Regions from separate parts of the Micromonospora sp. HM134 genome, predicted to be linked through region 1. Evidence: riboswitches for the same ligand, from Rfam matches in the RefSeq annotation. Region 1 holds a riboswitch; each other region holds the start of a gene.
The links. A riboswitch is a leader RNA that binds a small molecule or an ion and turns the genes downstream of it on or off. The one in region 1 is predicted to bind cobalamin.
Positions count from the first base shown of each region.

Region 2: linked by a shared signal. The riboswitch ahead of FJK98_RS13740 (ribonucleoside-diphosphate reductase subunit alpha) and the one ahead of cobN (cobaltochelatase subunit CobN) in region 1 are both predicted to bind cobalamin.
Region 3: linked by a shared signal. The riboswitch ahead of bluB (5,6-dimethylbenzimidazole synthase) and the one ahead of cobN (cobaltochelatase subunit CobN) in region 1 are both predicted to bind cobalamin.
Region 4: linked by a shared signal. The riboswitch ahead of FJK98_RS22070 (acyl-CoA thioesterase) and the one ahead of cobN (cobaltochelatase subunit CobN) in region 1 are both predicted to bind cobalamin.

Region 1 covers NZ_CP041061.1:3,803,477-3,808,953, forward strand. Annotated here, with positions in the region: gene FJK98_RS16225 (aldo/keto reductase) at 1-144, shown strand, start outside; gene FJK98_RS16230 (hypothetical protein) at 236-571, shown strand; cobalamin riboswitch at 1,380-1,509, shown strand; gene cobN (cobaltochelatase subunit CobN) at 1,819-5,477, shown strand, end outside.
Region 2 covers NZ_CP041061.1:3,168,108-3,173,584, reverse strand. Annotated here, with positions in the region: gene FJK98_RS13765 (PEP/pyruvate-binding domain-containing protein) at 1-274, shown strand, start outside; gene FJK98_RS13760 (TetR/AcrR family transcriptional regulator) at 282-875, shown strand; gene FJK98_RS13755 (hypothetical protein) at 931-1,650, opposite strand; gene FJK98_RS13750 (oxidoreductase) at 1,706-2,608, opposite strand; gene FJK98_RS13745 (helix-turn-helix transcriptional regulator) at 2,736-3,623, shown strand; cobalamin riboswitch at 3,652-3,865, shown strand; gene FJK98_RS13740 (ribonucleoside-diphosphate reductase subunit alpha) at 3,985-5,477, shown strand, end outside.
Region 3 covers NZ_CP041061.1:2,959,644-2,965,120, reverse strand. Annotated here, with positions in the region: gene FJK98_RS13045 (TetR/AcrR family transcriptional regulator) at 1-580, shown strand, start outside; gene FJK98_RS13040 (hypothetical protein) at 680-1,123, opposite strand; gene FJK98_RS13035 (hypothetical protein) at 1,320-1,883, opposite strand; gene FJK98_RS13030 (hypothetical protein) at 1,956-2,297, opposite strand; gene bluB (5,6-dimethylbenzimidazole synthase) at 2,372-3,016, opposite strand; cobalamin riboswitch at 3,053-3,253, opposite strand; gene FJK98_RS13020 (SDR family oxidoreductase) at 3,354-4,244, opposite strand; gene FJK98_RS13015 (TetR/AcrR family transcriptional regulator) at 4,326-4,913, shown strand; gene FJK98_RS13010 (SDR family oxidoreductase) at 5,097-5,477, opposite strand, start outside.
Region 4 covers NZ_CP041061.1:5,133,524-5,139,000, forward strand. Annotated here, with positions in the region: gene FJK98_RS22055 (Fur family transcriptional regulator) at 1-393, opposite strand, end outside; gene FJK98_RS22060 (superoxide dismutase) at 479-1,093, shown strand; gene FJK98_RS22065 (hypothetical protein) at 1,099-1,359, shown strand; cobalamin riboswitch at 1,416-1,548, shown strand; gene FJK98_RS22070 (acyl-CoA thioesterase) at 1,688-2,200, shown strand; gene FJK98_RS22075 (LysE family translocator) at 2,373-2,831, shown strand; gene FJK98_RS22080 (YcnI family protein) at 3,435-4,154, shown strand; gene FJK98_RS22085 (hypothetical protein) at 4,313-4,525, shown strand; gene FJK98_RS22090 (hypothetical protein) at 4,620-5,435, shown strand.

The DNA of each region.
Region 1 (5,477 bases):
GTCCGCCTCGCCTGGACGCTGCACCAGGGCCCGCACGTGCTGGCCATCCCCGGCACCGGCGACCCGGCCCACCTGGCCGAGAACGTCGCCGCCGGGGCGCTGCGGCTCACCCCCGACGAGCTGGCCGCCCTCGACCGGGCGTGAACAGGCCGCTCAGCCGGCTGTCACCGGGTTCGCAGCGCCCTTCCAGGTGGGGATGCTCCACTGGGGGGACGCCGAGGAGAGGAACGGGCAGATGGGCTGGTTCAGCCGACGGACCCGGGCTGACGAGGGCATCCCGACCAAGCTCGACCGGGAGGCCACCCGGGACGACCTGACCGCGTTGGCGGACTTCGTGGCCGCCCACCGGGGGGTGGAGTTCTATCTCGAACCCGAGACGACCGCCACCGACACCACCGTGGTGGCGATCGCGCACGACGGGGAGTGGATCCGCCGCCGCACCGGCTCCCCGCGTACGGCGGCGAAGCTGGCCCACCGGCACGCGGTACCCCTGTACGAGGCGGCGAAGACCGGATACCCGGAGCGGATGCGGGCCTGGAACCGGGCCCATCCCGAGCGCCGCCTCCGCTGATCCCCCCCCAGCGGCGCGTGGGGTACGGCGGAGGCCGTGGGGTGCGGCCCCGGGGTGGGGTGCGGCCCCGGGGTGGGGTGGCTGCGGTGGCGGCTGCGCGCGCCGGGCCGCCGGCCGCCCCGGGGCGGGGGTAGGTCGACGCGGGCCCCTTTCGAGCTGATGACGGTGACGGATCGGGGCCGGCCGGGCGGGGACGACCCGGACCGCCCGGCCGGGGCGACCGCAGTGTCGGGCCGGGGTGACCCCAGTGTCGGGCCGGGGCGACCGCAGTGTCGGGCCGGGGTGACCCCAGTGTCGGGGTGGCGCGGCCCGGCGGCACCGGGCCGGGGCAGCCCTGCGGCGTCGGGTGGGTGGCCGACGCTGCCGGCCTGGCCACCGTCCGGTCAGGCCTGACCACGCCGGCCCCGAGTCGGTGACGTCATCAGCTCGACAGCGTGTGACAGAGGTATCCCGACCGCCCGTGGCCGGCCAGCCACCGGCAACGGGCCGTCCGGCAACGGGCGGCCTGGGGGACGACCCGCCCGGGGACGGCACACCCGGGTCGGCTCCGCGCCGGTCGGTGGGCGGGACGGGACCGTCGGCGGGCACCTGAGGAGGGCCCGGCGCGTCCGACGCAGGGCGGTTCGGGTCGGCCGTCGGGACGGGGCGGGCCGATCCGTGGGATGCGGGGAGCGGGTGCCGACCCCGCTGGACGACGAGAGCCGCCGCCGGCCTGGCCACGGGGGTCGATCGGTGCCGCCGTGGGGCCGGTGGCCGCCGTTGACCTCGGGGTGAGGAGTGTGGCAGCATTCGCGGCCTGACGGCAGTGAAGGAAGTCGGTGCGATTCCGACGCGGTCCCGCCACTGTCACCGGGGAGCGATCCCCCCTCGTGGGTCACGACCGTGCGTGCACGGTTGGAAGGCCGGGGGTGAGCATCGATCCGGAAGCCAGGATACTTCGGCCGTCGGAGAACCCCAGGGCGTGGACACCCGAGGAGGACCCGATGACGCGCAGCGTCACTGCCGACCCGATGACGGTCGGTGATTCCCGCAGCACCGTCGAGCCCGCGCCGCCGCGTGCTCCCACCCCTCCCACCGCCGCCGGTCGTCGCCGGGGCGGTCGGCCTGCCACGTACCGCTGACGGCCGGTCCGGGTGCCCCGTCGTCGGCGGGGCGCGTCGGACCTCCGCCGCCGCTGACCGGCGTCCCTCCCGCCCCGCTCGGCCCGGCCCTGCGGCCGAGCCGGACGTCACTCTCCGGAGCTGCACGTGCGCATCCTGCTGCTGTCCACCGCCGACACCGATCTGCTCGCCGCCCGCACCAGCGCCGCCGACTACCGCCTCGCCAACCCCACCCGGGTCGACGTGGCCGCCGTACCGGCCCTGCTCGACGGGGTCGACCTGGCCGTCGTACGGCTGCTCGGCGGGCGGCAGGCGTGGCCGGACGGCCTCGCGGCGGTGCTCGGCTCCGGCGTGCCCACGATTGTGCTCGGCGGCGAGGCGGTGCCCGACGCGGAGCTGATGGCGGCCTCCACGGTGGCCTCCGGGGTGGCCACCGAAGCGCTGTCCTACCTGGTGGAGGGGGGCGCGGAGAACCTCGCCCAGCTCGCCCGGTTCCTCTCCGACACGGTCCTGCTCACCGGTGAGGGCTTCGACCCGCCCACCCCCACCCCGCCGTACGGCATCCTCGACCACCGCCGCCCGACCGCCCCGGGCGACCCCGCCGACCCGGCCGATCCGGCGGCCGGGACGGACGGGCTGCGGGGGGACGGCGGGCGGCCGACGGTGGGGATCGTGTTCTACCGGGCGCACGCGCTGGCCGGCAACACCGGATTCGTGCGGACCCTGGCCGACGCGGTCGACGCGGCCGGCGGCGAGCCGCTGCCGATCTTCTGCGGCTCGCTGCGCGGGCTCACCCCCGGCGACGGGCCGCTGGACCTCTTCGCCCGCTGCGACGCGCTCGTCGTGACCGTCCTCGCCGCCGGGGGGACGGTCGCCGCCGACGCCTCCGGCGGAGGCGACGAGGACGCCTGGGACGTCGGCGCGCTCGCCGCCCTCGACGTTCCGGTGATCCAGGCGCTCTGCCTGACCAGCACCCGGGAGCAGTGGGCGGCCAGCGACGCCGGGCTGTCCCCGCTGGACGCGGCGATGCAGGTGGCCATCCCCGAGTTCGACGGCCGGATCGTCACCGTGCCGTTCTCGTTCAAACGGATCGACGCCGACGGGCTGTCGGTCTACGCCGCCGACGCCGAGCGGGCCGCCCGGGTCGCCGGGATCGCCGTCCGGCAGGCCCGGCTGCGGCACCTGCCCAACGCCGACAAGCGGGTGGCGATCGTGCTCAGCTCCTACCCGACGAAGCACTCCCGGGTCGGCAACGCCGTCGGCCTGGACACCCCCGCCTCGGCTGTCCGCCTGCTCGCCGCCCTCGCCGAAGCCGGATACCACCTCGGCGACGCGCCACCACCCACCGACGGGGACGCGCTGATCCACGCGCTGATCGCCGCCGGTGGCCACGACGTCGAATGGCTCACCCCGGAACAGTTGGCCGCCGCCGAGGCCCGGGTGCCGGGGGAGACCTACCGGCGTTGGTTCGACCAGGTGCCGGTCGACCTGCGGGACCGGATGCGGGAACACTGGGGTGAGCCACCCGGCCAGCTCTACACCGACGACGGTGACATCGTCCTGGCCGGGCTGCGGTTCGGCAACGTCACCCTGCTGATCCAGCCGCCGCGCGGCTTCGGCGAGAACCCGATCGCCATCTACCACGACCCCGACCTGCCGCCCAGCCACCACTACCTGGCCGCCTACCGGTGGCTGGCCGCGCCGGTCGCCGACGGCGGCTTCGGCGCGGACGCGGTGGTGCACCTCGGCAAGCACGGCACCCTGGAGTGGCTGCCCGGCAAGGGCCTCGGCCTGGCCGCCGACTGCGCCCCCGACGCCGTCCTCGGTGACCTGCCACTGGTCTACCCGTTCATCGTCAACGACCCCGGCGAGGGCACCCAGGCCAAACGGCGGGCGCACGCCGTCGTGGTCGACCACCTGGTGCCCCCGATGGCCCGCGCCGAGACCTACGGCGAGCTGGCGAAACTCGAACAACTGCTGGACGAGTACGCCACCGTGCAGGCCCTCGACCCGGCGAAGGTGCCGGTGGTCCGGGGGCAGATCTGGGAACTGGTGCGCGCCGCCGAACTCCACCACGACCTGCACACCGAGGCGATGCCCGCCGCCGACGACTTCGACGACTTCGTGCTGCACCTCGACGGCTACCTGTGCGAGGTCAAGGACGTGCAGATCCGCGACGGGCTGCACGTCCTGGCGGGGGTGCCCACCGGTGAGGCCCGGGTCAACCTCGTCCTGGCCGTGCTACGCGCCCCGCAGGTGTGGGGCGGCAGCCGTGCCCTGCCCGGCCTGCGGCAGGCCCTCGCCGCCGGCTACGGCCTGGACGAGCAGGCGCTGCTCGCCGAGCCCGGGGCACGGGTGGCGGTGCCGGCGGCGCTGACCGACGTGGTCGACGGGCCGGCGGTCACCGCCGCCGACGCGGTGGACCTGATCGAGGGGCTGGCCCGGCGGCTCGTCCTCGGCATGGAGACCCTCGGCTGGGACGCCGACCGGGCCGACCCGGTGGTCACCGAGGTGACCGGCGGGGCCTGCCCCGACGCCGTCGAGGTGCTGCGGTTCGCCGCCCGCGAGGTGGTGCCCCGGCTGGACCGCACCACCGACGAGATCACCCACACCCTCGGCGCGCTCGCCGGCCGGTTCGTGCCGCCCGGACCGTCCGGGTCGCCCACCCGGGGCCTGGTCAACGTGCTGCCCACCGGCCGCAACTTCTACTCCGTCGACCCGAAGGCGATCCCCAGCCGCAACGCCTGGGACGTCGGGGTCGCGCTGGCCGACTCGCTGCTCGCCCGCTACCTCGCCGACACCGGGGAGTATCCGCGGTCGGTCGGGCTGACGGTGTGGGGCACCAGCGCCATGCGTACCCAGGGCGACGACATCGCCGAGGTGCTGGCCCTGCTCGGCTGCCGGCCGGTGTGGGACGACCGGTCGCGGCGGGTCACCGGCGTCGAGGTGGTGCCGGTGGCGGAACTGGGCCGGCCCCGGGTCGACGTCACGGTCCGTATCTCCGGCTTCTTCCGGGACGCGTTCCCGCACGTCGTCGCCCTTCTCGACGACGCGGTACGGCTGGTCGCCGCCCTCGACGAGCCGGCCGGGGACAACTACCTGCGCGCGCACGTGGCCGCCGACCTCGCCACACACGGCGACGAGCGGCGGGCCACCGCCCGGATCTTCGGCTCGAAACCCGGGGCGTACGGGGCGGGGCTGCTGCCGCTGATCGACGCCCGCAACTGGCGCACCGACGCCGACCTGGCCGAGGTGTACGCCGTCTGGGGCGGCTACGCCTACGGCCGGGGCCTGGACGGGCGGGAGGCTCGGGCCGACATGGAACGCTCCTTCGCCCGGATCGCGGTGGCGGCGAAGAACCAGGACACCCGTGAGCACGACATCGTCGACTCCGACGACTACTTCCAGTACCACGGCGGGATGGTGGCGATGGTGCGGCACCTCACCGGGGCCGCCCCGGCCGCGTACGTGGGCGACTCGGCGATGCCGCACGACGTGCGCACCCGCACCCTCGGTGAGGAGACCCGGCGGGTGTTCCGGGCCCGGGTGGTCAACCCGAAGTGGATCGCGGCGATGCGCCGGCACGGCTACAAGGGTGCGTTCGAGCTGGCCGCCACCGTGGACTACCTGTTCGGCTACGACGCCACCGCCGGGGTCGTCGACGACTGGATGTACGAGCGCCTCGCCGAGGCGTACCTGTTCGACGGGCAGACCCGGGAGTTCCTGGAGCGGTCCAACCCGTGGGCGTTGCGCGGCATCACCGAACGGCTCCTGGAGGCCGCCGAACGTGGCCTGTGGGCCGCCCC
Region 2 (5,477 bases), 640 kb from region 1:
CCCGGCCCGGGTGATCACCGACCCGGCCACCGCGCACCTCGAACCCGGGGAGATCCTCGTGACCGCCACCACCGACCTGGGCTGGACGCCACTGTTCCTGACCGCCGGGGCGCTGGTCACCGAGACCGGCGCGATCATGGCGCACGGCCCCACGGTGGCCCGCGAGTACGGCATTCCGGCCGTGATCAGCGTGCCGGGCGCCACGTCGCGGATCGTCACCGGTCAGGTGATCACCGTGGACGGTGCGGCCGGCACCGTGACGACGGCGCGGTAGGCCCCCGATGCCCAGGAAGGTCGATCCCCGTCAGCGGCGCACGCTGATCGCGGACGCGCTCATGCGGGTCGCCGCCGACCGGGGTCTGGAGGCGGTGAGCCTGCGGCACGTGGCCGCCGAGGCGGGGGTCTCCGCCGGCATGGTGCAGCACTACTTCACCACCAAGGACGAGATGATGGCGTTCGCGCTGTCCGTCGTCCGTGACCGGGGCCGGGCCCGGGTCGAGGCGGCGGTCGCGGCACTCGGCCCGGACCCGCAGCCCCGGCTGTTGCTGCGCACCCTGCTGGCGGCGTTGCTGCCGCTGGACGAGGCGGCACGCGGGGACGGGCGGGTGGCGTTGGCGTTCCTCTCCTGGACCGCCCTGCACCCGGCGGCGGCCCCCGGGCTGCGGCCGGACACCGCGCAACTGGTGGAGTTCATCGCCGGGCTGCTGCCGCAGCCACCGGCACCGCTCGCCGGCCGGGCGGAGGCGGCGTCGGAGGCCGCGGCGGGGCTGCTGGCGATGGTGGAGGGGCTGGGGGTGTACCTGCTCGGCGGGCAGTACACCCCGGCGCAGGCGACCGCGGTCCTCGACCACCAGTTGGACCTGCTCTTCGCCTGACCGCAGCTGACCGGCAGCCGGGGGTGGACGCCGTCGGCGTCCACCCCCGGCGACGTCAGGTGAGCAGGGCCGGCCGCAGCTCGCCGCCCACGTTGATCGTGCCGACCACCCGGTCGCCGGTGAGGTCGAAGACGTCGACCGTCCGGTTGGTGCGCATGAGTTCCCGCACCGACGGCGGCAGCGACGGAGGTTCCTTCATCGCCGCCCGGACGTCCCGGGTGGTCGAGATCAGTCGACCGACCAGCGACGCCCCGTCGTGGTCCACCCGCACCCGGCCGTACTCCCAGCCGCAGGTGGTGAGGTCGAGCACCTCGAACAGGCGGGCGAGCAGCGGATGGGGGTCGGTGCCCCGGACGAACTGCGCCGCCCGGGTGCCGACGACAGTGGTGGCGGCGGCGACGTGCACGTACGGGTGCAGGCCGCCCGGCAGCGCGAACAGCGGCCAGTGCAGCCGGCCACCCGCCTCGCGCCACAGCGGCCGGTAGTTGCGCCGGTCCACCGGGAACCGCTGGCCGGTACGCCGGTACAGCTCCGCCGTCTGGGCCAGCAGGTCCGCGTGGGCGGCGTCGGCGAACTCACCGACGATCGAGGCCGCCACCGCCAGGCCGTCGCCGTCGTCGAGCAGCCGGACCATCGCCGCCACCTGCTCGGCCGGGCGGACGGCCAGGTGCGCGCCGAAGCGCTGCCGTACCTCGGCCGACAGCGCCGCCTGCCGGACCGGATCGTCCTGGACCTGCCGGCCCCCGCCGCCCAGCACCCGCCCGAGCCATCCCATGTCGCCTCGTCTCCACCGCCGTCACCGACCGCAGCCATGCTAGTGCGGCCCTGCGTCAGAGATAGCGGACGCCGGTCAGTTCCTCGGCCGCCGTCCACAGCCGCCGGCCGACGGCGGGGTCGGTGGCCTCCCGGCTGGCCCGCACCTCGGTGACCGGCCCCCGGGTCTGGAAGAACCGGGCCGGGCCGAAGAACTGGCCGCCGTGGACCTGCGGGTCGGTGGCGGCGCGCAGTTGGGGCAGCGCACCCTGCTCGACCGGTTGGGTGGCCAGCAGGCCGAGCCGGGCGATCACCCGGCCGCGCCGGCCCTGGTGGGACCAGGCCCGGGGGGTCAGGTTGGTGCGGGTGACACCGGGATGGGCCAGCACGCTGAGCACCGGCGATCCGGTGGCGCGCAGCCGGCGGTCCAGTTCGATGCCGAAGACGGTGGTGGCGAGCTTGGACCGGCCGTACGCGCCGGCACCCCGGTAGCCGCGCTCCCCCATCAGGTCGGTGAAGTCCAGGTGCGCGCTGCGGTGGGTGATCGAGCTGAGGCTGACCACCCGGGCCGCCCGCGCCGCACCCAGATTGCCCAGCAGCAGACCGGTCAGCGCGAAGTGCCCCAGCAGGTTGGTGGCGAGGTGCAGCTCGTGGCCGTCGACGCTGGTCCGGCGCGGGCCGAGCAGCACCGCACCGGCGTTGTTGACCAGCAGGTCGAGCACCGGACGGTCGGCGGCCAGCGAGGCGGCGAATTCCCGTACCGAGGCGAGGGAGGCGAGGTCCAGTTCGCGTACCTCGGCGTCGCCGCCGATGTGACGGGCGGCCTGCCGGCCGGCGGCGGTGTCGCGCACGGCGAGCACGACCCGCGCGCCCCGGCGGGCCAGGGCGGTGGCGGTGACCAGGCCGAGGCCGGAGTTCGCGCCGGTCACGACGGCGGTGCGGCCGTGCTGGTCGGGGATGTGGTCGGCGGTCCAGGTCATCTGCTGCTCCCTGACGGTCGGGTGGGACCGCCGACGCTAGGGGCCGGCCGGGCGGGACCGGTCGTACCCGGTTGCCTAGGTCCCGCAGACCTACCCGCGCCGGTCCGGGCCGCGCCACACTGGCGACATGACCCACCCGTACGCCCGTGAACTCGGTGACTTCCTGCGCGCCCGGCGCGGCCGGCTGCACCCCCGCGACGTCGGCCTGGAGCCGGGCGGGCGACGCCGGGTCACCGGGCTGCGCCGCGAGGAGCTGGCGCTGCTGGCCGGGTTGAGCACCGACTACTACCAGCGGATGGAGCAGGGCCGGGAGGTACGCCCGTCCGACGACGTGCTGGACGGGCTCGCCGCCGCGCTCGGCCTCGACGACGCGGAACGCCGGCACCTGTTCACCCTGGCCCGTGCCGCCCGCCGGCCGCTGCCCGCCCGGGTCGACCACGGCCCGGAGCGGGTGCCGGAGAGCACCCGGCGGCTGCTGCGGGTGATGGACACCCCGGCGGTGGTGCTCGGCCGCCACCTGGACCTGCTCGCCTGGAACACGTGGGCGGTGGCGCTGCTCGGCGACCCGGCGGGCTACCCGCCGGACCGGCTCAACATGCTGCTGCTGATGTTCGACGAGGCGGCGACCGGTGCCCGGCGCTGCGCGGCCTGGGAGCGGCAGGCCATGGACTACATCGGCATGATGCGCGCCGCCGTCGCCACCGACCCCACCCACCCCCGGGCCACCGCCGTCGTCGGCGAGCTGAGCATCCGCAGCGCCGAGTTCCGGCGGCTGTGGTCCCGGCACGACGTGCGCGGATCGGTCAACGGCACCAAGACCTTCCAGGTCCCCGAGGTCGGTGACATCGTCCTGGACTGGGACACCTACCCGCTGCCCGGCAACCCCGGCCCGGTCATGCTGGTCTTCACCGCCGAGCCGGGCAGCGCCGACGCCGACGCGCTGCGGCTGCTGGCGTCACTGCGGGCAACCGGCCGGTCGGATGAGAGTTATCCGACACGCCGACGCGACATCTAGTGTTGCCTCTCCCCCATCCACGCCATATATGGTGTGCCACGCAGCTGGTTCGACCGGGCCCGGTGGTCCGGTCGAGGCAACAGGGAACCCGGTGGGAATCCGGGACTGCCCCGCAGCGGTAAGTGGGAACGACCGCCGTCATCGAGCACTGGACCGCGAGGTCTGGGAAGCGACGGCCAGTAGGCGACCGGACCCGGTCACGCCCGCGAGTCCGAAGACCTGCCAGTGCGCCGTGCGCTGCTGCGCGCGGCGGTCGGAGGTCGCGCGGGACGACCGACGCCAGCACCCGGGCCGGCCGCCGTGCCGCGCCCGTTGGCGTTCTCCCGCGTCCGATGGCCATCGGTGACAGCGAGGAGAGGTCATGACGAACGTAGCGGAGAGCCTACCGTCCGATGTCGACGGCGCGGGGCCACGCCGGCCGGCGATGCGGGTACGCAAGCGCGACGGCGACACCGAGCCGGTGGACGTCAACCGGATCGTCACGGCCGTCGCCCGATGGGCCGCCGACCTGGACGAGGTCGACCCGCTGCGGGTGGCCACCAGGACGATCAGCGGCCTCTACGACGGGGCGACCACCGCCGAGCTGGACAAGTTGTCGATCCAGACGGCGGCGGAGCTGATCGGCACGGAACCGCAGTACTCCCGGCTGGCAGCGCGGTTGTTGGCCGCGTACGTGGAGAAGGAGGTACGCGGGCAGGAGGTGACCTCGTTCAGCGAGTCCATCCGGTACGCCCACGGCCTCGGCCTGATCGCCGACGACACCGCCGCGTTCGTGGCCCGGCACGCCCGGCAGCTCGACGACGCCGTCGACCCGGCCGGTGACCTGCGGTTCGAGTACTTCGGGCTGCGTACGGTGGCCGACCGTTACCTGCTGCGGCACCCGCAGTCGCGGCTGGTGGTGGAGACGCCGCAGTACTGGCTGCTGCGGGTGGCCTGCGGGCTGTCCAGCACGCCCGACGAGGCGGTCGGGTTCTACCGGCTGATGTCGTCGCTGGCCTACCTGCCGAGTTCCCCGACGTTGTTCAACTCGGGCACCCGGCACACCCAGATGTCGTCGTGTTTCCTGGTCGACTCGCCGCGCGACGAACTGGACTCGATCTACGAGCGCTACCACCAGGTGGCGAAGCTGTCGAAGTTCTCCGGCGGCATCGGCATCTCCTTCACGCGGGTGCGCGGCCGGGGCGCGCTGATCCGGGGCACCAACGGCAGGTCGAACGGGATCGTGCCGTTCCTGAAGACCCTCGACGCCGGGGTGGCGGCGGTCAACCAGGGCGGCCGGCGCAAGGGGGCGGCCTGCGTCTACCTGGAACCCTGGCATCCGGACATCGAGGAGTTCCTGGAGCTGCGGGACAACACCGGCGAGGAGGCCCGGCGTACCCACAACCTCAACCTGGCCAACTGGATCCCCGACGAGTTCATGCGCCGGGTCGAGGCCGACGGCGAGTGGTCGCTGATCGACCCGTCGGACGCCCCGGAGCTGCCCGACCTGTACGGCGAGGAGTTCGACGCCGCGTACCGGGTCGCCGAGAAGAAGGCGGTCCGCACGGTGCGGGCCCGGGACCTGTACGGGCGGATGATGCGCACCCTGGCGCAGACCGGCAACGGGTGGATGACGTTCAAGGACCCGGCGAACCGGCTGTCCAACCAGACCGGCGTGCCGGGCAACACGATCCACCTGTCCAACCTGTGCACCGAGATCCTGGAGGTCAACAGCGACACCGAGACGGCGGTGTGCAACCTCGGGTCGGTCAACCTGGGCGCGCACCTCACCGACGACGGCGTCGACTGGGACAAGCTGCGCGGGACGGTCCGCACGGCGGTGGTGTTCCTGGACCGGGTGATCGACATCAACTA
Region 3 (5,477 bases), 840 kb from region 1:
TGCCCGCGAGCGGCTGCGGCAGGCGGCGCTCGAACTCTTCGCCGAGCAGGGCTTCGCCGCGACCACGGTGCCGGCGATCACCGCGCGGGCCGGCCTGACGACGCGCACGTTCTTCCGGCACTTCGCCGACAAGCGCGAGGTGCTCTTCGCGGACGAGGCCGAGATCGGTGCCTACGCCAGGCAGATCATGGCCACGGCGCCCGCCGACGAACCGCTGGCGTTCATCGTCGCGGGCCTGCGCACGCTCGCCGAGACGTATTTCGAAGGTCGCAAGGACGACCTGCGGCAACGGCGCGCCATCGTGGCGTCCGACCCGGGGCTGCGCGAACGCGACCAGCACAAGCGCGCGATGCTGGCCCAGGTGATGCGGGACGGCTTCCGCGCCGGCGGCCTCGACCCGCTGCGGGCCGACCTGCTCGCCGAGACGGCGGGAACCCTGATGTACGTGTCCGTCGCCGCATGGCTCGACACCGACGACGGTCGCCGGCTCGCCGACATCATCGACACCGCACTAGCGACCTTGCGGACCGAGCTGGAAGGGCTGCCCACCTCGAACGGTCAGGTCGCCCCGGAAGGGTGAGTCCGGCACGAGCGGGTCCGACCCTGTCCGGATGCCGCCCGTCGGGTCCGGGCGTCGCCGCGACCGTACGTCAGGCCGCAGCGACGCCCACGTCCACGGCTATCCCTTGACGGTGACCTGGCGCTCCGCACAGGCAGCGATCAACCTGGGGACTGCGGCGGCGAGGTTGACCTGCCGCAACTTCACCGTCTCCGGCGCATCGCGCGGATCCTGCGCCCGTTGCGCCCGCTGCACCGTGCCCACCGCGAAGACCCCCGCGGACCGCAGATCCTCGTGCGCGGAACGCTGGAACAACTCCCCCACCCGCCGCACCTCGTCATCAGGGGCGACCTCGCCCTGCGCGGCCCGCACCACGAACCCGGCCGACCGACAGGCCGTCACCCCCGGATCCTCATCCTCCCGGTCAGCGAGCTGCCGGTACGCCACCGCACCACCGCCACCCAGGGCGAGCACCACGAGGGCCACCACCGACGGGATGACCCACCGACGTCGTCGCCGCGGCACCTCGACGGCGGGCCCGGCCCCGGAGTGGCCGTCAGTCACCCGAACGTCCTTTCTCGACTGTCCCAGCACAGGGGCGGAAAACTACCACCTCGACTCGCCCACTCCCCGACCGAGCCGAGTCGGCGCGGTAGCCGGCGGTGACCGACGTCCGGTCGGATTGCGGCCGTCGACCGCCCACGGGACCGTCTGCGGATTAACCACCTGCGCAGTCGTCGGTGCCGGTGGTCGAGGGGGTTCAGGCGGTCCACGGGGTGGTAGGGGCTGGCGTGATGCCGTAGTCGGCGAGCCAGCCGAGCAGGTCCTCGCGGTGGGCATGGACGAGTGAGCCACCGGTGAACCGGGGGTCGTCGGTGACCTCGGCGAGGACCTGCGGGGGTGGGAGGAACGAGCGTGCCGCCGCGTCGGAGGTGAACTCGGCCTCCGCCAGGATCAGACCATGCAGGGGCGGATCGAAGATGTCGATGCCCAGCGGCGGGACGCTCAGACGGGTCTTGGACAGCGTCGCGGCGGGCAGGCGGGCGAGCAGTTCGTACTCGGCCGGGGACAGGTAGACGTTCGTGATGAGTCCCTGGATGTGGCCCGGCCGCGCGGCGGGCACCTTCTGGGTGAGCTTGCACTCGCGGGATCCGTCGGCGGGGCTTTCGGCACGCCTGAGGCGCAGCCGGGTGCCTGTCAGGTACCGGTCGGTGATGCGACGGCTGGCGGTGACCGATGCCGGCAGCGGCGGTCCGGCCAGCAGGAACCGCCGCTCCCGCTCGATGCGCGCGTACTTCCCCTCGCGGACCGGCTCGGCTGTCATCGGACCTCATTCCGCCACCACAGCCTGTCCGGCGCACGCGCGGGTGGCGCGTACGCCGGACTCCGTAGGGCTCTACTGCCAGGGGCCGCTGCGGCAGATGAACTGGGTGGTGTCGCTGTACTGGGTGGTGCTGCCGTCGAAGTAGCTGTAGCTGGCCCGCACGGGACGGCCGAGGTTGCTGGCCGGGCAGCTGGCGAAGAGGGTCGACCCGGCGGTGAAGGTGCCGACGCTGCCGGAGTACCAGGTGATGGTCCAGGTCGTCGTTTCGGTGCTGCTGCCGTCGCAGTAGAACTGCGAGCCGCCGGACTCGCAGAAGGGCGCCGGGGCGGCGGCGAGGGCCGGGGTGGCACCGGCGGCGACGAGGCTCAGTGCGGCCAGGGCGGACGCGGCCAGGACCTTGACGGTGGTACGCATAGAACTCCTCCCAACGTAACCAGGCAATGACTCATTGCAACCGCAAACCTAGCAACTGCATAGACGTATCTGGATTAGCTGTTCGGTTGGTCGGTCGCCCGCTGCGGCCAGCGGTCGTGGTGCACCGCCTCGGCGAGGGGCCTGTGCCGCCGCCACCCGTGCCGTTCCAGGTCGGGCACGGCCGCCAGGTGGGTGACCGGCCCGACGCAGAGCCAGGCCACCGGCCGGATGCCGGCCGGCACGCCCAGCAGTTCGGCGAGGAACGACTCCCGGTAGAAGGACACCCACCCGACGCCCAGCCCCTCGGCGGTGGCGGCGAGCCAGAGGTTCTGGATGGCCAGGCAGACGGAGTAGAGGCCCGCGTCGGCGATGGCGTGCCGCCCGAGCACCGCCGGGCCCCCGCGCCGCGGGTCGTACGTGACGACGACCGACAGCGTCGACTCCAGCACCCCGTCGATCTTGATGCGCGCGAACCGGTCGGCCGCGGCACCGTCCAGGGTGGCGGCGAACGTCGCCCGCTCGGCCTGCACGTGCCGGTGGAACCGGCGGCGGACGGCAGGGTCCCGGACCAGGACGAAATCCCACGGCTGCGAGTAGCCGACGCTGGGCGCGGCGTGCGCGGCGTCGAGAATCCGGTGCAGGGTGCCGGCCGGCACCGGCTCCCCGGTGAACTCGGCCCGGACGTCCCGGCGGCGGTGGATGGCGTCGTAGAGTTCCACAGGCAGGCTCCCGCTGCGCTCGGCCCACCCCGGACGGGTGGGCGGTCGACGCGAGGCCGGTCTTCGGACTCCCGGATCAACGCCGACCCGTCCGCCTTCCCAGCCGTACGGCCAGTGGCTGCGCTCCTCGCGCCTGGACGGTCGCTCCCCGGTCACCGCGGCGGGCCCGTGCCGGATTCACACCGGCTTCCCGATTCTCCCCGCACCACGCGGGGCACCTCGCACGTTCGTGCCGCCGCCGATGCTACCGGTGGATCACGTACCTCGTGCCCGAGGTGGTCGCCGGATACGGCCCGGCAGCCGGGTGACGGTGGGCCGCTGACGCCGGCCTCGGCGTTCACCGGCTGGCGGTCGTCCGGCGACGGTTCCCGGTCGGGTAGTGCCTGCGCAGGTCGGAGGTCGTCATCCGGTCGAGCGTCCGGTCGGGGAGGATACGGGAGGCCCGGATGAGGAAGGCAGCCGTCGCGCCGATGGTGTAGCGGGTGCGGGGCCTGCGGTCGGTCACCGCCGCGGCGATCCGTTTCGCGGCGACGGTGGAGGTCACCCCGGCCCTGGTGAACGCCGCCACGTGGGAGGGTATCGCCTGCATCAGGGCGCCGTAGCGTTCGTTCTGCTCGGGGGTCATCGTGTCGTCGAGGCGACCGAGGGCGGCGAGGCCGACGCGGGACATCTCGGTCTGGACGCCGCCCGGCTCGACCACCACCACCTGCACGCCGTGGGGGGCCAGTTCGTTGCGCAACGCGTCGCTCATCGCCTCCATCGCGAACTTGCTGGCGGCGTACGGCCCGTAGCCGGCCATGGAGATCCTGCCGTTGAGGGAGCTGATGTTGACGACGCGTCCCCTGCCGCGCAGCAGGGCGGGAAGCAGGGCCTGGGTGACGGCGACGTGGCCGAAGAGGTTCACCTCGAAGATGCGCCGCCATTCGTGCAGCGGCATCACCTCGACCGGGCCGGCGCCGGGGACGCCGGCGTTGTTGACCAGCGCCCGCAGCGGCAGCGGGTCCCGCCCGACCCGGGCGGCGAGCGCGGCGACGTGGTCGGGGTCGGTGATGTCGAGGATCACCGGCTCGATGCGGTCGGCCCGCAGGGCCGTGGCGTCGCTGTCGCGTCGTACGCCGGCGAGGACGTGGAAGCCGCGGCGGGCCAGTTCCCGCGCGGTGGCCGCACCCATGCCGGTCGAGGCGCCGGTCACGACCACGAGTTCCCGAGTTTCAGTTGACGTTGTCATCTCTCTAGTCTGCGCCATTGAGATGACAACGTCAACCGAAGGAAGTGACCTGGTCGTCACCAGCGGACTAGCATCGTCCGCGTGACCAGCCGCGCCGAATCAGCCGCCGCCACCCGCCGCGCGCTGCTCGAATCGGCCGCTGAGCTGCTCGATTCCGGTGGCCTCGACGCGGTGACGCTGCGCGCGGTGGGAGCACGCGCGGGAGTGACCCGCGGAGCGCCCTACCGGCACTTCCCCGACAAGGAGAGCCTGCTGATCGCCGTCGGGACCCGGGCGTGGGACACGCTCGGCGACCGCATGCAGGCCCTCCGCGCCGACCCGGGCCTGTCCGCCGCCGAGAAGATCCGCGGCGGTCTCCTCGCGCTCATCGACGTCGGCCGCGTTCAGCCACACCTCTACCAGCTCATGTTCAGCAACCCGCCCGGCGATCCCACCGCACTCGCCCGGGCCGCCCAGCGGAGCCAGACCGAGTTCCTGGCCGTCGTCGCCGAACTGGTGGGCGAGCAGGACGCCCGCCGGTACGCGGCCCTGCTCATCAGCAGCGCGAACGGGATCGCCGGTCTGGAGGCCAGTGGCCAGCTGGCCGACCCGAAGTGGGGAGGCGTCTGCGCCGAAGACCTCACCGACACCCTCGTCGACATGGTCGCCGCCACGAGCCGGCACACCTGACCGGCGGGCGGCGGACTCGACGGCCCGGGACGCCGGCTGCACGATCGCGTCGGCGTGGCCGGGAAGCGTCGGCAGGGCGGGCCAGACGAGCAGGTGAGTGGTCAGTGCCGGGCCAGCCGGCACCAGCAGCGCCGGCCCGGCCAGGGGCAGCCGGCGTCGGCGCCGCGGGTGGAGGGCAACCGGTCAGGGCTGGAGGTTCTCCAGGTCGGCGAGCAGCTTCGGGTGGGTCGGCGTCCAGCCGAGGGTCGCCCGGGTGTGTGCGCTCGACGACGGCTGGTCGGCGGCGAAGATCTCGCCGAGTGGGCCGAACGTCTCCTCGGGCACCTGCCGTACCGGCAGGCCGAGTCGCCGCCCGATGACCTCGGCGATGTCCCGCACCGCGTCGCCCTCGTCGTCCACCGCGTGCCAGGCGGTGCCTGCCGGTGCGTTCTCCAGGGCGAGCCGGAACAGCACGGCAGCGTCGACCGCGTGCACGGCCGGCCAGCGCTGGGTGCCGTCGCCCGGGTAGCCGGAGACGCCGGACTGCCGGGCAATCTGGGTGAGCAGCCCGGCGAAGCCGCCCTC
Region 4 (5,477 bases), 1.3 Mb from region 1:
TAGTTCCGTGTTGATCCCGACAGCGCGGGCGGCGGCCACGCTCGCCGCGATGGCTTCGGCCGGCAGTTGCCGCCGGTCGCCGCGGGTGCCGCAGACGGCGTGGTGATGGGCGTCGTCGGCGAGGCCGAAGGTCGTCGTCCTGCCGACCGGCACGGTGTGGGCGATGCCCAGCTCGACCAGTTGCTGCAGCACCGGATGCACGGTTGACAGTTCCACGGCCACACCACGGGCGAGCAGGGCTTGATACAGCTCGTTCACGGTGAGGTGCCCGCGGCCACCTACGGCGTGGGCGAGTTGGTCGAGCGCTCCGCGCCGGGCTGCGGTGTTGCGCAGGCCAGCGCGGCGTAATCGCTGCATCGCGGGGTTCACCCGCTCGGTCTCCGATGTGGTCAACCGCCGCTCCTCGCCGCACGATCACCAGTTCTATTGCAAGATAGTGGCAAGAGCGTAAGATTGGCAGCAAGTCCGAGGAGTTCTGATGGCGGTCTACACCCTGCCCGATCTGCCCTACGACTACGGCGCGCTGGAGCCGGCCATGTCGGGGCAGATCCTGGAGCTGCATCACGACAAGCACCACGCCGCGTACGTCAAGGGCGCCAACGACGGCCTGGAGCAGCTCGCCGAGGCCCGAGCGAAGGGAGACTTCTCGACCCTGGTCGGCCTGGAGAAGACGTACGCGTTCAACCTGTCCGGGCACGTACTGCACTCGATCTTCTGGAACAACCTCTCCCCGGACGGCGGTGACCGTCCCGACGGCGAGCTGGCCGCCGCGATCGAGGAGCACTTCGGCACGTTCGACGCGTTCGCCGGGCAGCTGTCCGCCGCCACCAAGGGCGTGCAGGGCTCCGGATGGGGCGTGCTTGCCTGGGAACCACTCGGACAGCGGCTGATCGTGGAGCAGGTCTACGACCACCACGGCAACGTCGGCCAGGGCTCCGTTCCACTGCTGGTCTTCGACGCCTGGGAGCACGCCTACTACCTGCAGTACCGCAACGTCCGGCCGGACTACGTCGACCGGCTGTGGAACCTGGTCAACTGGCCGGACGTGATCGCCCGCTTCGACGCCGCCCGCGCCACCACGCCAAAGATCTGATCGGCGTGACCAGCCCCACCCCGGCAGCGGCCGAACTGGTCCAACGCGCCGCCGGGGTCATCGCGGCCAAGCACCGCGGTGACCTCGGCGGCGCCGAGGAGCTGCTCGCCGCGTTCGGTTCCGAGCAGGCCAAGAGCCTCGGCTTCTACCTGCTGGCCGATCTGAGCCTCGGGCTGCTCCGCGCGCAGAGCGGCCAGTCCATGGACGATCTCGTGCGGGAACTGTCCCTGCTCGTCGCCGTCACCGCCACTCCGCCCGACAGCTGACGGCGGTGGTCATCCGGTCGGTGCCGCCGGCACCACCAGACGTGCCGACGGCACCGACCGGTGGGAATCCGGGACTGCCCCGCAGCGGTGAGTGGGAACGACCGCCGTCACCAGCACTGGGCCGCACGGCCTGGGAAGCGACGGCCAGTAGGAGATCCGGCATCCGGATCACGCCCACGAGTCCGAAGACCTGCCCGCGCTGCGCATCCACGAGGTGGGTGCGCTGCCGTCGACCTCGCGGGCGGGTCGGGCGGGTGATGCGCTGCGGCGTGTCCTCGACGTGCGTGCCGGCTGGTCGGTCGGTGTGCTTCCCGAGGACGGATGAACCATGCACGAGAGCACCACACTCACCGGCCGGCCCCCGTCGGCGTCACGGCTGACCCTGTCGCAGATCATGGACCAGCACCACACCAACCTGATGGGCACCGTCCACGGCGGTCGGATCCTCAACCTCATCGACTCCGTCGCCGGAGTGGTCGCCGCCCGACACTCCGACGGCCCGGCGGTCACCGCCGCCATCGACGAGACCGCCTTCCTACGGGCCGTACGGGTCGGCGACGTCGTGCACGTCGATGCCCGGATCACCTGGGCCGGCCGCAGCTCGATGGAGGTCGCCGTCAAGGTCAGCGCGGACCGTTGGGACCGGGCGGTACCGCCGGTGGACGTGGCCACCGCCCACCTGGTGATGGTCGCCGTCGACGACGACGGTCAGCCGCGAGCCGTGCCGCCGCTGCTGCCGGAGACCGATGGTGACCGGCGTCGTTACCGGGAGGCGCAGATCCGGCGGGAGCACCGGCTCGCTCTTCGGCGGGCGTTGCTCGACGGTGCTGAGGAGGGCTGAGTGGTGCTCGGGCTGTCCGTGGCCACCCTGGCCGGCTACCTTGCCGCCATCGCCGTCCTCATGGTCACTCCTGGGCCGGACATGATGTTCGTCCTGGCCAATGCGACCCGCTACGGCGCCCGGGCCGGCGCGGTCGCCGCGCTCGGGGTCGCGGCCGGGCGAGGCGGTACATGTGGCGACGGTGGTCTGTGGTCTCGCCGCAGTGGTCTCCGCGTCGCCGGTGTTGTTCGCCGCGATCCGCTGGGCCGGGGCGGCGTATCTGATCGTCCTCGGGGTTCGGGCCCTCCGCGACGGCAGGGCGACGGCTTCCACCACGGCGCAGCGGAACAGCCGCAGTGGCGGGGCGTTCCTCCGCGGGTTGGTGACCAATCTCCTCAACCCCAAGATGATCCTGTTCAGTGTGGCTTTCCTGCCGCAGTTCGTCAGCCCGGCGACTGGCGACGTGACGGCGCAGCTGGTGCTCCTCGGTGCGATCTTCGTCGTGGTGCAGCTCACCGTCGATGTCACTCTCGGAGCCGGGGCGGGCAGGTTCGCCGGCCGGGTGACCGACGGTCGGTGGTCTCGGCGGATCAGCCGGGTCTGCGCGGTGGCCTTCATCGCCCTGGGTGTCCGCCTGGCCACCAGCGGATGACCGCGCTGTCCCACGGCTGGTCCCGGATCGGCGGCCCGCCGTGGTCCGGTCGTCGGCGCTGTGCGGAGTCCCCGTGCCCGACGACCGGCACGGGGACCCCGCAGTCAGGCCGCAGCCGACGGTGGTTGACCGGCGGTGTTCGCCACCACTACACCTCCGCCGCCGTCATCGCCGATGGCACGGCCCCGCCTGCCGGGGATCCGGTGGCCGACTACGTCCCCACCGGCCGGCCGGGCCACCGTCTCCCCCACGTCTGGCTCGACCCGGAACAGACCCGGTCCACCCTCGACCTGGTCGCAGGCGACGGTTTCATCCTGCTCGCCGGCCCGACGCGGCCTGGGCCTCGACTGCGGCCGAGCAGCAGAAGGTCGGGTTTCCACTGACCGTCCACCACCTCGACCGAGTGATGTCGCCATCTGCGCGAACGGTCTTCCTCGACCAGTGCGGCCTGCACGACACCGGTGGCCTTCTGGTGCGACCGGACGGCCACATCGCCTGGCACACCCCCACACGCCACCCGACGGCCTCCCCACCATGATGAACATCGTGCGATAGCCGCCGCTGAAGGCCAGCGAAGGCACGCCCAGCAGGAGGAGATGAACGATGCGACAGCATGTACCGGGCCGGATCGCCCTGGCGTTGCTCGCGGGAGCGGCGGTCGCGATCGCGCCGGTCGGCCCGGCGCAGGCGCACGTCTCGGTAAGCCCCGCCCAGGCCGCGCCAGGTGGATTCACCACCCTGACGTTCCGGGTGCCCAACGAGCGCGCCGAAGCGCCGACGACAAGCGTACGCATCGTGATGCCCGAGACCACACCGATCACCTCGGCGGCGGTCCACAAGCTGGCCGGGTGGCGGGCGACCGTCGAGGACGGCCCACTCGCCGCGCCGGTCAAGGTCGGCTCGGCAACGGTGACCGAGGCGATCACCTCGGTGACCTGGACGGCGGCAACCGCCGAGGACGCCATCGACGGCAACCAGTTCCAGGAGTTCAGCGTCTCCGTGGGCCCGTTGCCCACGACCGGCGACCGGATCGTGTTCAAGGCTCTCCAGACGTACGCCGACGGCGTCATCTCCCGCTGGATCGAGGAACCCCCGGCCGGCGGCCCCGAGCCGGAGAACCCCGCCATCGTCCTACGCCTGACCGAGGCTGCGGCCAGCGGCGTCGACGAACACGGGATGCCGATCACCGCACCCCCGCCGACGGCCGCCGCCGACCGGCCGGCCGGGGTCGCGCTGGCTGTCGCCGTGGCCGGTGTCGTCCTCGGTGCCGCGGCGCTCCTGTTGGGACTACTCAATCGGACACTCGGGAAGCCACGTCGGTAGCCCGACCACCCACACAATCAGAGGTAGTCGGACAGCACCACCACCGGGTTCCCACCCCGTCAGGAATAGTCGCCCGCTGACAAACACTGATCGGTCACGGCAGGAACGCATAGACCCTCCCTAGCCTGAACAACGACGTCCGACGAGTGGAGGCTCACATGGCAGCCGACGGCCTGGTACACGTGCTCACCCTGTGCGGCAACTGCAACTGCGGATGCCCGGAGCTGTACATCGACCCCGCAGCGCCGGCCGAGCAGCGAGTCGTCATTACCGATGATTTCGGCAACGCGATCCGACTCAGCGGCGGCCAGCTCAGCGACATCGTCGGCCTCGCCCGCTCGGGCGCGCTGGACGACGTGGCCTCCGCCTAGATTGACGTCCGACATCCCCGGCACCCGATGCTGGGTGATGAGCCACCGCCCCTCGGACGCCATCGACGACCGGTCGCCAGGTCCCCGCCGGACTATGCTCGATCCGATCTCCGGCAACCCATGGCTCACCGGGTGGTGGCCGCAGCGGGCTGTGCACCAGATCGACGTTCCGGGCTTCCGAATGGTGCTGCTCGGTCCCTGCCCCCTGTCACCCCGACTCCTCACCGAGCAGGTCAGCCGGGCTGTGCGGCGTCATGCGTTCGGCGCGCTCGCCCGACTGCCCGGCAGCTACCTCACCTTCGTCCGCGCGCCGTACGGCACGTACGTTGCCGGCGATGTGGCGGGAGTCTGCCGGCTCTGGCTCGGTGATGGGGTCGCCGGCACTCGACCCGGGCCCACCGCGGTACTCCTGCCCGAGGCTACCGGGGCGCTTCTGTACGACGACGGAGCGGTTCGCCACGAGCGGTACTGGACGCCACCCGCCGCCGAGACAGCGGCCACCATCACGGGACCGCTCGTCGCGCACCGGCTGCGGATGGCCGTGCGCTGCCGACTCGACCTGCTCGGGTCAAGCCAGCAGCACTCGGGCCGCATCGCCCGCCGGCTCGCCGAGGGCGAATCGGTCGGCTTGAGCACCTCGATGCTGCTCTCTCCCACCGGGCTGGAAGAGATCCTCGGACCCGGGCCGGCGCCGCACCGTATGGTCGGGCGGAACGGCAAGGCAGACCGTCTCCGGCTCGTACGTGCCCAGTCATCTCCCTTTTCCGGGTCGGCTGACTTGTGCGTGCACCGCCCCCTTCTCGACGCCCATGTGATGGAGGCTGCCCTCGCCACCCGAGAACGCGACGTCCGGCGCGGCGCACTGCGCCGCGAGACGATGCTGGTTCTCGATCAGATGTCGAGTGAATGACCACGTTCTGCTGAACCGCGTCGACATTTCCCGCGTACCATG